Regions from separate parts of the Paenibacillus sp. GM2FR genome, predicted to be linked through region 2. Evidence: predicted binding sites of a transcription regulator. Region 2 holds the regulator's gene; the other holds the start of a gene.
What was found. Region 2 encodes Rex, which represses fermentation and respiration genes when NADH is low (regulators of the CRP and FNR family bind a similar motif). Its sites were predicted from a motif close to TTGTGAAATATTTCACAA; they were not measured.
Positions count from the first base shown of each region.

Region 1: the regulator Rex is predicted to act here: its motif matches at 2,791-2,808, upstream of nirB (nitrite reductase large subunit NirB).

Region 1 covers NZ_MKZM01000008.1:611,029-616,369, reverse strand. The annotation lists gene nirD (nitrite reductase small subunit NirD) at 1-168, opposite strand, end outside; gene nirB (nitrite reductase large subunit NirB) at 265-2,703, opposite strand; gene PAEVO_RS02930 (hypothetical protein) at 2,885-3,562, opposite strand; gene PAEVO_RS02925 (winged helix-turn-helix transcriptional regulator) at 3,745-4,065, opposite strand; gene PAEVO_RS02920 (uracil-DNA glycosylase) at 4,212-4,880, opposite strand; gene PAEVO_RS02915 (ThuA domain-containing protein) at 5,057-5,341, opposite strand, start outside.
Region 2 covers NZ_MKZM01000008.1:784,154-789,494, forward strand. The annotation lists gene dinG (ATP-dependent DNA helicase DinG) at 1-1,971, shown strand, start outside; gene PAEVO_RS03850 (redox-sensing transcriptional repressor Rex) at 2,034-2,699, shown strand; gene PAEVO_RS03855 (amidohydrolase) at 2,674-3,975, shown strand; gene PAEVO_RS03860 (cell wall elongation regulator TseB-like domain-containing protein) at 4,007-4,525, shown strand; gene PAEVO_RS03865 (hypothetical protein) at 4,794-5,327, shown strand; gene PAEVO_RS03870 (AAA family ATPase) at 5,320-5,341, shown strand, end outside.

The DNA of each region.
Region 1 (5,341 bases), 170 kb from region 2:
TGAGAGCGGCCCTCCTTTGGGATGTGGGCTTTGATTATCCAGCGCAAACCATTGATGATCCGAAGTCCGGAAGACGGCAATCTCCCGGTCTCCAAGTTGGACCACCCTTCCGAGCTGTGACAGAAAATCATTTTCATTCCCTACCGTAATAAATCTTCCGGTTTCCATAACATATAACCTCCACTTCTCTTTTCTATCCTCATCCTTACTGCGAAAAAGCTCTCGATGTTCAGGCGGCAAGAGGGAAGTCTATTCCTCCCTCTTTTATTTGCTGCTGACCGGTCTTGCATCCTCGAATAATGTATTGCGCAGCTTCTCGTCGTTCAGCACTTTCTTCCAAGGATCCTCGACTTGCTGCAGGGCGAGCTCAATTCTCTCCACCAGTTCCTTACGCTGCTTGGGATCATCCAGGATAACCGCTTGGATTTGTTCCAGTCCCAAGCGCTCCACCCACTCCGATGTTCTCTCCAGGTACTTGCCGGTTTCACGGTAATACTGCATCAAGGCTCCGCAGATTTCAATCAGCTCTTCATCCGTTTTCACTTTGCAGAACGAATCAGCAAGACGCGCTTTCGTTCCGCCGTTGCCTCCAACGAATATTTCCCATCCACCGTCATTGCCAACGATCCCGATGTCTTTTGTGCACGACTCGGCACAATTTCGCGGACATCCATTGACCGCCATTTTAAATTTCGCCGGAAAATCCAGTCTTTCGAATTTCTCCTCGAGAAATGCCCCCATGCCCATCGAATCCTGCGTACCGAAACGACAAAATTGGGAACCTACACAGGTCTTCACGGTCCGCAGCGATTTGGCATAAGCATAACCCGACGGCATATCGAGCTCTTCCCAAACACTCGGTAAATCTTCCTTCTTAACACCGATGAGGTCCAGACGCTGTCCGCCGGTAACCTTGACAACCTTCACATTATATTTAAGCGATACATCCGCGATTTTCTTCAAATCCTCCGGTGTGGTAACGCCGCCGTACATTCTTGGGACTACCGTGTACGTGCCGTCTTTCTGAATGTTGGCGTTCATCCGTTCGTTGACAAATCGGGATTCTCTCTCCTCCTGATGGGTTACCGGATTCAGCATCGCCAGATAATAATGAATGGCAGGACGGCATTTCGAGCAGCCCTCCGGGTTGCTGAACTCCAGAACATGCATGACTTCCTTCGTCGTGGTAAGCCCCTTGGCGCGGATTTCGGCGACGATTTCGTCCCGATCGAGGGTTGTGCATGGGCATATGCCTTGTTTGCCTGCCGCCTTAAAGCCATCGCCCAATACGCTCTGGAGTATTTGCTCCACAACAGGTTTACAGCCGCCGCACGAGCGGGTAGCTCCTGTACAAGCTTTGATCTCATCCACTGTCGTAAAACCCTGTAGAGTAATGGCATCCACAATGGCTTTTTTGGTTACGCCGTTGCAGCCGCACACGATTTCATCATCGGGCATCTTCTCCAGTGAAAATGCCTTGCCATTTCCTGTTCCTGCGCTGTCAGTACCCATGATCGAATCGTAAATCTCATCCGTCATGGCTGTCTTTTTCCGAATCATGGATTGAAGGCTTGCCGAATCGCTCACATCTCCGAACAATATCGCCCCAACGATGATATTGTCGCGAATTAATATTTTCTTATAGGTCTTGCGCCAATCATCTTTTGCGGTAATCACCGAGTGCTCGGCTTGCTCCATGAATTCTCCGGCAGAGAATACATCAACCCCGCTGATTTTCAGCTTCGTCGATACAATGCTTCCCTCGTAAGGCTTGCCTTCCACACCGCATAGATGCTTCGCCAATACCTGTCCCTGCTCGAACAATGGTGCAACCAGGCCGTAGCATGCGCCCCGATGCTCACAGCATTCGCCAACCGCATACACATCCGGCCAGGAAGTCTGAAGATAATCATTGACTACGATGCCCCGGTTCACTTCGATTCCGCTCGCTTGGGCGATCGCGGTGTTCGCTCTGATGCCCACTGCCATCACCACCAGGTCGGCTTCAAGCTCATCCCCATCCTTGAACCGGAGTCCCGTAACTCTGGTATCTCCCAATATTTCGGTTGTTTGCCTGCCTAATAAGAAGTTGATACCCTGCTGTTCAAGCTCCCTTTTCAGCATGCCGGATGCCATCGAGTCCAACTGGCTCTCCATTAAATCCTGCATGAGATGAACTACCGTCACCTCCATGCCCAGGCTGACCAATCCCTTGGCCGCTTCCAGTCCCAGAAGTCCCCCGCCAATGACAGCCGCTTTCTTGTATGCGTTAGCGGCTTGAAGCATCTGCGTGCAATCGGCAATGTTTCGAAAACCAATAACGCCTTCTTTGTCACTTCCCGGTACGGGTAAAATAAAGGGCTTCGAGCCCGTAGCTATCATGACTTTGTCATAAGGCACCGTCAATCCGTTGTCGGCTGTCACGACCTTGCGCTCTCCATCAATGGCAGTTACAGTGGCACCCGTGTGCAAAGTGATATGGTTATCCTCGTACCATTTCCAATCATTCAATACAATGTCATCCAAGGTTTTGCTGCCTTCCAGCACATACGACAGCATGATGCGGTTATAATTCGGATGAGGCTCTTGTCCAATGACGGTGATGTCAAAATTCCCCCCCAATTTAATGATTTGCTCGACCGTACTAATCCCGGCAATACCGTTGCCAATGACAACTAACTTTTCTCTCTTTATATTGGACATCGTTTGATTCCTCCCCAACACATTTATCTAGTGATCGTGGTATTCCGTTCCTTTCACATAAATTATATCGTCTGACGTCATTAATTTTTGTGATATATTTCACATAAATCGTTAAAATTTTAAACAAATATACAAAATAACCCTGTCCGCATCGGAACAAGGTTATGATGAAAAATGCTCTCTATATAATATCGGCTTCCATATAGGCTCGTTCGCCGTTAGGAACCTTCAAATAAGGACGAATCCCGGCAAACCCCTTCGCGTCCAAGTTCACCCCGGTCATCCAGTTCCCCTCCAATAAGCCACGATCCGATTGCATAATGACGGCAGGTGCCTGAATATGCTCCTGATACAGAACAATGTCGGCCTGAATGGTCTTAAAGGCCTTTCCTTGTTCCACCAACGGTACGGCGCTGATATACGTAGGCACAAAATAATTCGCGATCACATCCAGCTCTTCCCCGTCAAAAAACGGCTCACTGCCAAGGATGGGATGCAGCATCGCGATTTTCTCATAGAGTGACCAGATGATCATCTGCAGGAATCTTCCCGTTCGTCCTATATTCTGCCCGGTGGACGCATTCAATCTATCGGTTTCATAACCAATGAACTTCCATCCGCCGGGGGCTTTGACCCATTTCTGAAACATGCCTGCAGCATCGGCACTGCTTGGGTAAACGGATTCTGCAGATCCCGGGCTTGTTCCAGACACAGCTAGCCACAGGGAGTCCGGCACATACTGGCTCAGCATCCGCTTGGTTTTCTCAAAAATTTGAAGCACTTTTAATGAAGCGTTTTCAAGTTCTGAGATGTCCTCTTGTCCATAATGGAAACGGGAGATATACGTTCGCTTGGTCATGGGCTCGCCTCCTTGATATGCTGCTGGGTTTTTCACATTATATAGCAGCTGCGTCCGCTTGGTGCATGTCCACCTATTCTTGCCGTAAAGAAACAGGAATCATACTTCCATTTAGAAAAAAAACCCTGAAATGAGGATGTCTCATGCCAGGGTTTAATCATCAAGGGGAGTCTTAAGATGACTCATCTTTCGACCCATTGTTCTGCCCAGGATGCAATTTGCTCCATCACCGGACGCAGTGCTTTGCCTTTTTCAGTCAGTTCATATTCAATACGTACCGGTGTTTCCGGATAGACATGACGAATCAAAATGCCTTCACATTCCAAATCCTTCATCCGCTCAGAGAGCATTTTATCGCTCATGGACGGAATCAAATTCGAAATATCCTTAAAGCGCTTAGGCCCGCTCATCAACGTTTGAATAATCAAACCGTTCCACCGTTTGCCCAGAAAAGAAAATGCAGATTCAAAACGGGGACACATCGTAACATTTGTAACTTCCATATCCCTTCACCTCTTTACGAAGTCACCTTGTTTATAGAAACTCATAAGCTTAATCAAAATCTAGAAAACTTACGAATTGTAAGTATGTTTCATTTTAGCACATTTCCGAGAAACTGAAAACCACCTAGCCCCTTTTTCCCATAAAATCAGCGTTTGTCCCATAATATACGAGCCAAAATATCCAAATCTTCCTCGATCAAAGTGGATAATTTCCTATTATACAGTACGGCCGCTGGATGGAACAGAGGGAATATCTTATAGGTTTCCACTGAAAACATATAGCCCCCACCGGGATTCTCCGGATCTGCTGCTTGCTGGACCGGGCCCTCCATCAGTTTGCCGTGCAGCGATGTCACCGTTTCATGGCTTCCGATTAACCGGTGCAGCGCCGTATTTCCCATGGGTGCGATAATGTGCGGGCGAACCCATCGAATCTCTTCATCAAGCAAAGGTGCATGGGCCAATATTTCCGCCTTCGTCGGTGTCCGATTGGAGCGGCTGATGACACGCTCGCCCGTGGACCTCACGATTAGCTTTTCCTTATAGGGCCTGCTTCTCATGGCACTGGTAATATAGACTTGCTCCCGGGTCAGGTTCAGGCGTTCCAGGTAGGCATTCATCTCTTGTCCGGCCTGCCCTACAAAAGGTAAGCCTTCCAGAACTTCATGGGCGCCGGGGGCTTCCCCAATAAACATAATCTTGGCGAAGCGGACTCCTCTCCCCAGCAGGAAGCCCTCAACGGGTTGATGGACAAGCTTGGCCTGGCATATGGCGATGGTTGCGGGATCTACAGGTGCGCTTTGTACTTCACTCATGTGTACAGCCCCCCTTCTTGTATATCATACAATACCCCATACTTAGGTATATTCTATCCCTAGCCGGCAAAAACATTTCGGTGAACATTCACCGCCAACGATAAAACGAGCCGCTCAAGGATTGCCCCCTGAACGACTCGTTAACTCATTGCTTCTTAAAAAACGCTGCTCGTAGCTTAGACTAAAACGGGAAGCGCACGAACCGGCTGACTGTTGCCGAAGGTTTGCTTACCTGCCGTGGAATAAGCCCAGTTAATCGCATTCGTGATCACTTTCAGCACTTCGGGGTTGTAGTAGGTTGGATAGGTCTCATGCCCCGGACGGAAGTAGAAAATGTTCCCATGACCGCGCTTGAACGTGCAACCGCTGCGGAATACTTCGCCGCCTTCAAAATTGCTGACAAATACCAGCTCATCTGGGGCTGGAATATCAAAGAACTCCCCGTACATTTCCTCGTGCTC
Region 2 (5,341 bases):
ATTTATCAAAGCGTGAAGCAGGAACAGAAGGTTATGGTGAGCACGCATACGATCAACCTTCAAGAACAGCTGCGTGACCGGGATATTCCCCTGCTCACCCAGGTTGTTCCTTTTCCGTTTAAAGCGGCTATTTTCAAGGGAAGAGGCCATTATTTGTGTTTGAGAAAATTTGAACATAAAATAAATAGAAGAGATTTTCATTCACCGAAGGAAGATGTGATCACCGCGGCGCAGATGCTGGTCTGGCTGACCCAGACGGAGAACGGGGATGATGAGGAGCTGAACCTTGGCGGCCGCGGGGGGGATTTCTGGGAGACCATCTCCAGCGATTCGGATTCCTGCCTTGGGCGTGCCTGCCCATGGTTCCGCAAATGCTACTATCACAGAGCCAAGCATGAAGCGGGCATCGCGGATGTTGTCATTACGAACCATTCGAAGCTGTTCACCGACGTAAAAGCGAATCACCAGCTGCTTCCGAGTTATGAGCGTCTCGTCATCGACGAAGCGCATCATCTGGAGGATGTCGCCGGCAAGCACCTTGGCTTGCAGATGAAATATTTTTCGGTTGTCCATACGCTAACCCGTATGTACAAAGACAACCGCAGCGGTCAGCTCCCGGCTCTTCGCCAGCTGCTGCAAGTTTCATCCCATGAGAAGGCTGTCGAGTGGTCTTCCATCATAGATCGGATTTATCCGGATCTGATCACCGTAAAAGAGAATTGGGATCGACTCAGCGATCAATTGTTCGGACTGCTTCCGGAACGCGGAGATGCATCTCCAGGAGACGCCGGTCAATTCTCGCTTCGCTTATCGCCTCTTAAGAAGCCGAAGGATTGGGATTCGCTTGCCGAGCTGGAACATCAAATCCATGTGATACTGGGCGATGTCGTACGCAAGGGTGACAAGCTGATCGCCGAAATGAAGGAAGATCTCGACGATTACAGTGCCGACAGTCTGTTAACAGACCTATCGGGTCTGTTTAAGGACCTGGCCGCACACCGCGAGGACCTGAGGTCCTTCATGGCTCTGAATGATGAAGGCACGGTATACTGGATGGAGGCTAACGGCAATTTCCGCGGGAAATCGCTGCAGCTTTATGCGGTGCCTGTCGATGTAAGCACCCACTTGAAGGAATTGTTTTTTGACAAGAAACAAAGCGTGATCCTGACGTCGGCGACCTTGTCGGTGGACAAATCGTTCCAGTTCATGATCGAGAATTTGGGTCTACAGGAAGCGGCAGATAGCGGCAACCTGAACACGGTTCTGCTGCCGTCCCCGTTTAATTACAGGGAGCAGGCTCTCCTTGTCGTGCCGCGCGATTTTCCGAGCGTGAAGGGCTCGGTCGGGGATGCACTCTTTGTGAATACACTAGTGCAATCATTGGCCGATACGGCAATCGCTACGCATGGACGTATGCTTGTCCTGTTCACCTCGTACCGGATGCTGCGTCAGGTGCATGAGCCCTTGAAGGAGGCGCTGGCATCCAGCGATATTACGGTACTGGGACAAGGGATGGATGGAACCAGCCGTACCAAGTTAATCCGGAGATTCCAGGATAGCAGCGCCTCGGTTCTGCTGGGTACCAGCTCCTTCTGGGAAGGGGTTGACATACCCGGTGAGGCGCTCACTTGCCTTGCGATCGTCCGGCTGCCGTTCCAGCCGCCGAATCACCCTTTGGTTGAAGCCAAGAGCGAATTGCTGCAGCAGCAGAAGAAGAACCCCTTCATGAAGCTTTCGGTTCCGCAAGCCGTCATTCGCTTCAAACAGGGATTTGGCCGACTGGTACGGACAGCGCAAGACAAGGGGATTGTCATCGTCTACGATACCCGGGTCATTGAATCCTATTACGGAAAATATTTCCTATATTCCTTGCCGGGACCAAAGATGGAGCACATGCCGACCGAGGGGATTGTTCCCCGAATTTCGGAATGGCTGCAGGAAGAGGCAGGCGTAGAGAACCAAGCTGAATAAAGTGAAACCATGAACGATCACATTGAAATGTAGTTATTAACCTATTATTAGGGGGAGCATGCATGAAATCGGAAAAAATTTCGGAAGCCGTGGTCCGCAGATTACCTGTATACTTGCGCTATTTGAATGAGCTTCAGAAAAGGGAGGTCTCCACGGTTTCCTCCCAGGAACTGGGACAAAAACTGGACCTCAATCCTGCTCAAATTCGTAAGGACCTAGCGTATTTCGGTGATTTTGGACGGAAAGGGATCGGATATGACGTATCTTATCTGATCGAGAAAATTCGCCAGATTCTAAAGCTGGACCAGAAGATCAATGTCGCATTGATTGGGGCCGGTAATCTTGGACATGCATTATCAAATTACAATGCATTTCTGAAGGACAATATGAAGATTGTGGCGGTTTTCGATTCGTATTCTCCCAAAGTTGGTATGAAAATAAACAATTTGGTTGTACAGCCGATGGAGGAACTGGAGAAGACGGTTCATGAGTACGGCATTCGTATCGGGATTATCACCGTTCCGGATTTTGAAGCGCAAAATGTAGCGAATCAGCTTATCGCCGCAGGCATCGAGGCTATTCTGAATTTTGCGCCGACCATCCTGAAAGCTCCATCCCATATCCGGATTCATACGGCTGATTTTACTACGGATTTGCAAAGTTTGGCCTATTATTTGGATAACGGTAAGGAGGATACAGCACATGACGACAACGAAGTGGATGGTTAAAAACGGAACGTTTGCGGTACTAGAGAAAGGAAGGTCCGTGCTACGCGGATATATGGTTGTGGAGAATGACCGGATAACCTACCTGGGTGAAGAAGAGCCAACCGTCCAAGAGGGAACAGAAATTATCGACGGAACCCATCTGTTTTTCCTGCCTGGATTGGTGAACACGCACGGACATGCGGCGATGTCGCTTCTCCGCGGTTATGGCGACGATCTGGCACTGCAGGTATGGCTTCAGGAAAAAATGTGGCCGATGGAAGCCAAATTCACGGCCGACGATGTGTACTGGGGAACCTCACTCTCCGTGCTTGAGATGATCAAAGGCGGAACCACGACGTTTGTGGATATGTATGATCATATGGATCAGGTTGCAAAGGTTGTGCAGGACTCAGGAATGCGCGGCGTACTGACACGCGGTGTCATCGGATTATGTCCGCCTGAGGTGCAGCAGCAGAAGCTGGATGAGGCGGTTGCATTCGCGAAAGACTGGCATGGCAAGGCGGATGGAAGAATTACGGCGATGATCTCGCCGCATGCACCTTACACATGCCCGCCGGATTTCATCGAGAAATTCGTTCAGGCATCCCATGATCTGAATCTGCCTTTGCATACGCATATGTCCGAAACGGAAACGGAAGTCGCTCAGAATGTAAATGATTACGGACTCCGCCCTGTTGCCCATTTGGAGAAGCTTGGCATGTTTTCCCGTCCAACGCTGCTTGCGCATGCCGTCCATCTGACCGATGAAGAAATCGAAATCCTGGCTAAGCATCAAGTGATGGTGTCGCATAATCCAGGCAGCAATCTGAAGCTTGCCAGCGGCATCGCTCGCGTGCCTGCACTACTGAAAGCCGGGGTCACCGTGTCTTTGGGTACCGATGGACCTGCGAGCAATAATAATCTGGATATGTTTGAAGAGATGCGCCTGGCGGCACTGATCCATAAAGGAGTAAGCGGGGATCCAACCGCGATTCCTGCATCCGAAGCGCTTCGGATGGGTACAGAGTATGGTGCCAAGTCAGCTTTCCTTGCGGATATCGGTACGCTTGCGGTAGGAATGAAGGCAGATATGATCGCACTGAACACGGATCAGGCGCACTTCCTTCCGAAGACGGATTATATTTCTCATGCTATCTACTCCGCCAGTGCGAAGGATGTTGAGCATGTATGGGTTGACGGTAAGCAGGTCGTGAAGAATGGCGCGAGCCTTACTCTCGATGAGGAACGTATCCGGCGGGAAGCGCAGCGTGCCTTTGAGCGTCTTACAACCCTCTAGGAAATAATCAAGGGGAGCGAGGAAGACGGATTTGAAGAAAAAAACGAAGTGGATCTTGCTTAGTGTATCCGGCGTGCTGCTGTTACTGCTTGGTTTACAGCTCTATTATTCATATGTTATGAAAGACACTTGGAATGAAGAAAGAATGGCGATTGCTGCCGCCAAGCAGCATGGCCAATTGGTTTCGTCCGGAAAGACCTATAAATCGGTGTGGGGCGAGGATAATAACTATTGGGTGGTAAGCGGCAAGGATCAGGACAATCAAGATCGTATGGTATGGGTAAAATTTACAGATGACAACGTACCTGTTGAAGGTGCCGATGCTGTCCAGTCCGTTTTATTGAATACAGGGATGTCGGAAGCCCAGATTCGGGATCAGATTTATAACGAATTGCCTGGTGTGGAAATTAAGCGATTGCTGCCTGGAATGTATGAAGGCGAGTATGCCTGGCAGCTGCAGTATGAACACAACGGTCAGCGCGGCTATCGGTTTTATCGTTTTCAAGACGGTAACACGATCGGTAATGACATTATTCTTCCGAATCAATAATAAACGAAGTAAAGAGAGGCGTCCCTTACTATTTAAGAGGGGCTTCTCTTTTTCTTTCATAATTGTAAGCGCATTCAGGAAAAATATGGAAAAACTGTTCTAAATATTTTCACAGACATGCATGAAAAAGTATATAAGATGTGATATACTCGTACTTGTACAAAACGAGCATATAAATTACATGCATCGCAATATATCGTTGTTATATGTATTTTTGTGTTACAAAATGATAGACAAAATTTTATACAGGAAATGAAGGAGGAACTTCATGAAACTACGCATTGTACCTATCATGCTGACTGTCGTGATCTCAGCATCGGTTCTCTTTGGCGGATGGTTTCTGTATCGGCAGATGGCTTTGCAAAATCCGCTGGCAAATGTTGTGTCACAATATGACGGCGTGAAGGATTCTCATATAGATATTAAACAGAATACCGTTACTTTGAATCTTGATTTGGCTCCAGATACAAATTTACAAGGTTTGGTTCAGCATATTAAGAAGGAAGGCAAGTCTGTGATTGGCAAGCGGGAATTGAAAATCCAGGTGGAGGACCATTCCTCGGAAGCACTGGATCAATGGTGGGAGAAGGCCATGCTTTCAGTCGCCGAAGCAATGGATAATAAGCAGTATACCGATATTCAATCATCGCTCGAGCAGCTTGCTGCCCAGTCTCCGAATTTGAAAGCAAAAGCAACCATCGATGACACCAATGTCTATGTCAGCTTGTCAGACGGCAAGTCTGGTAAATTTATAATCTTGCCGCGTCAGCCTGGCAACATGGAGGTGTGGAATCATGCCTAAATTGGCTAAAGAAA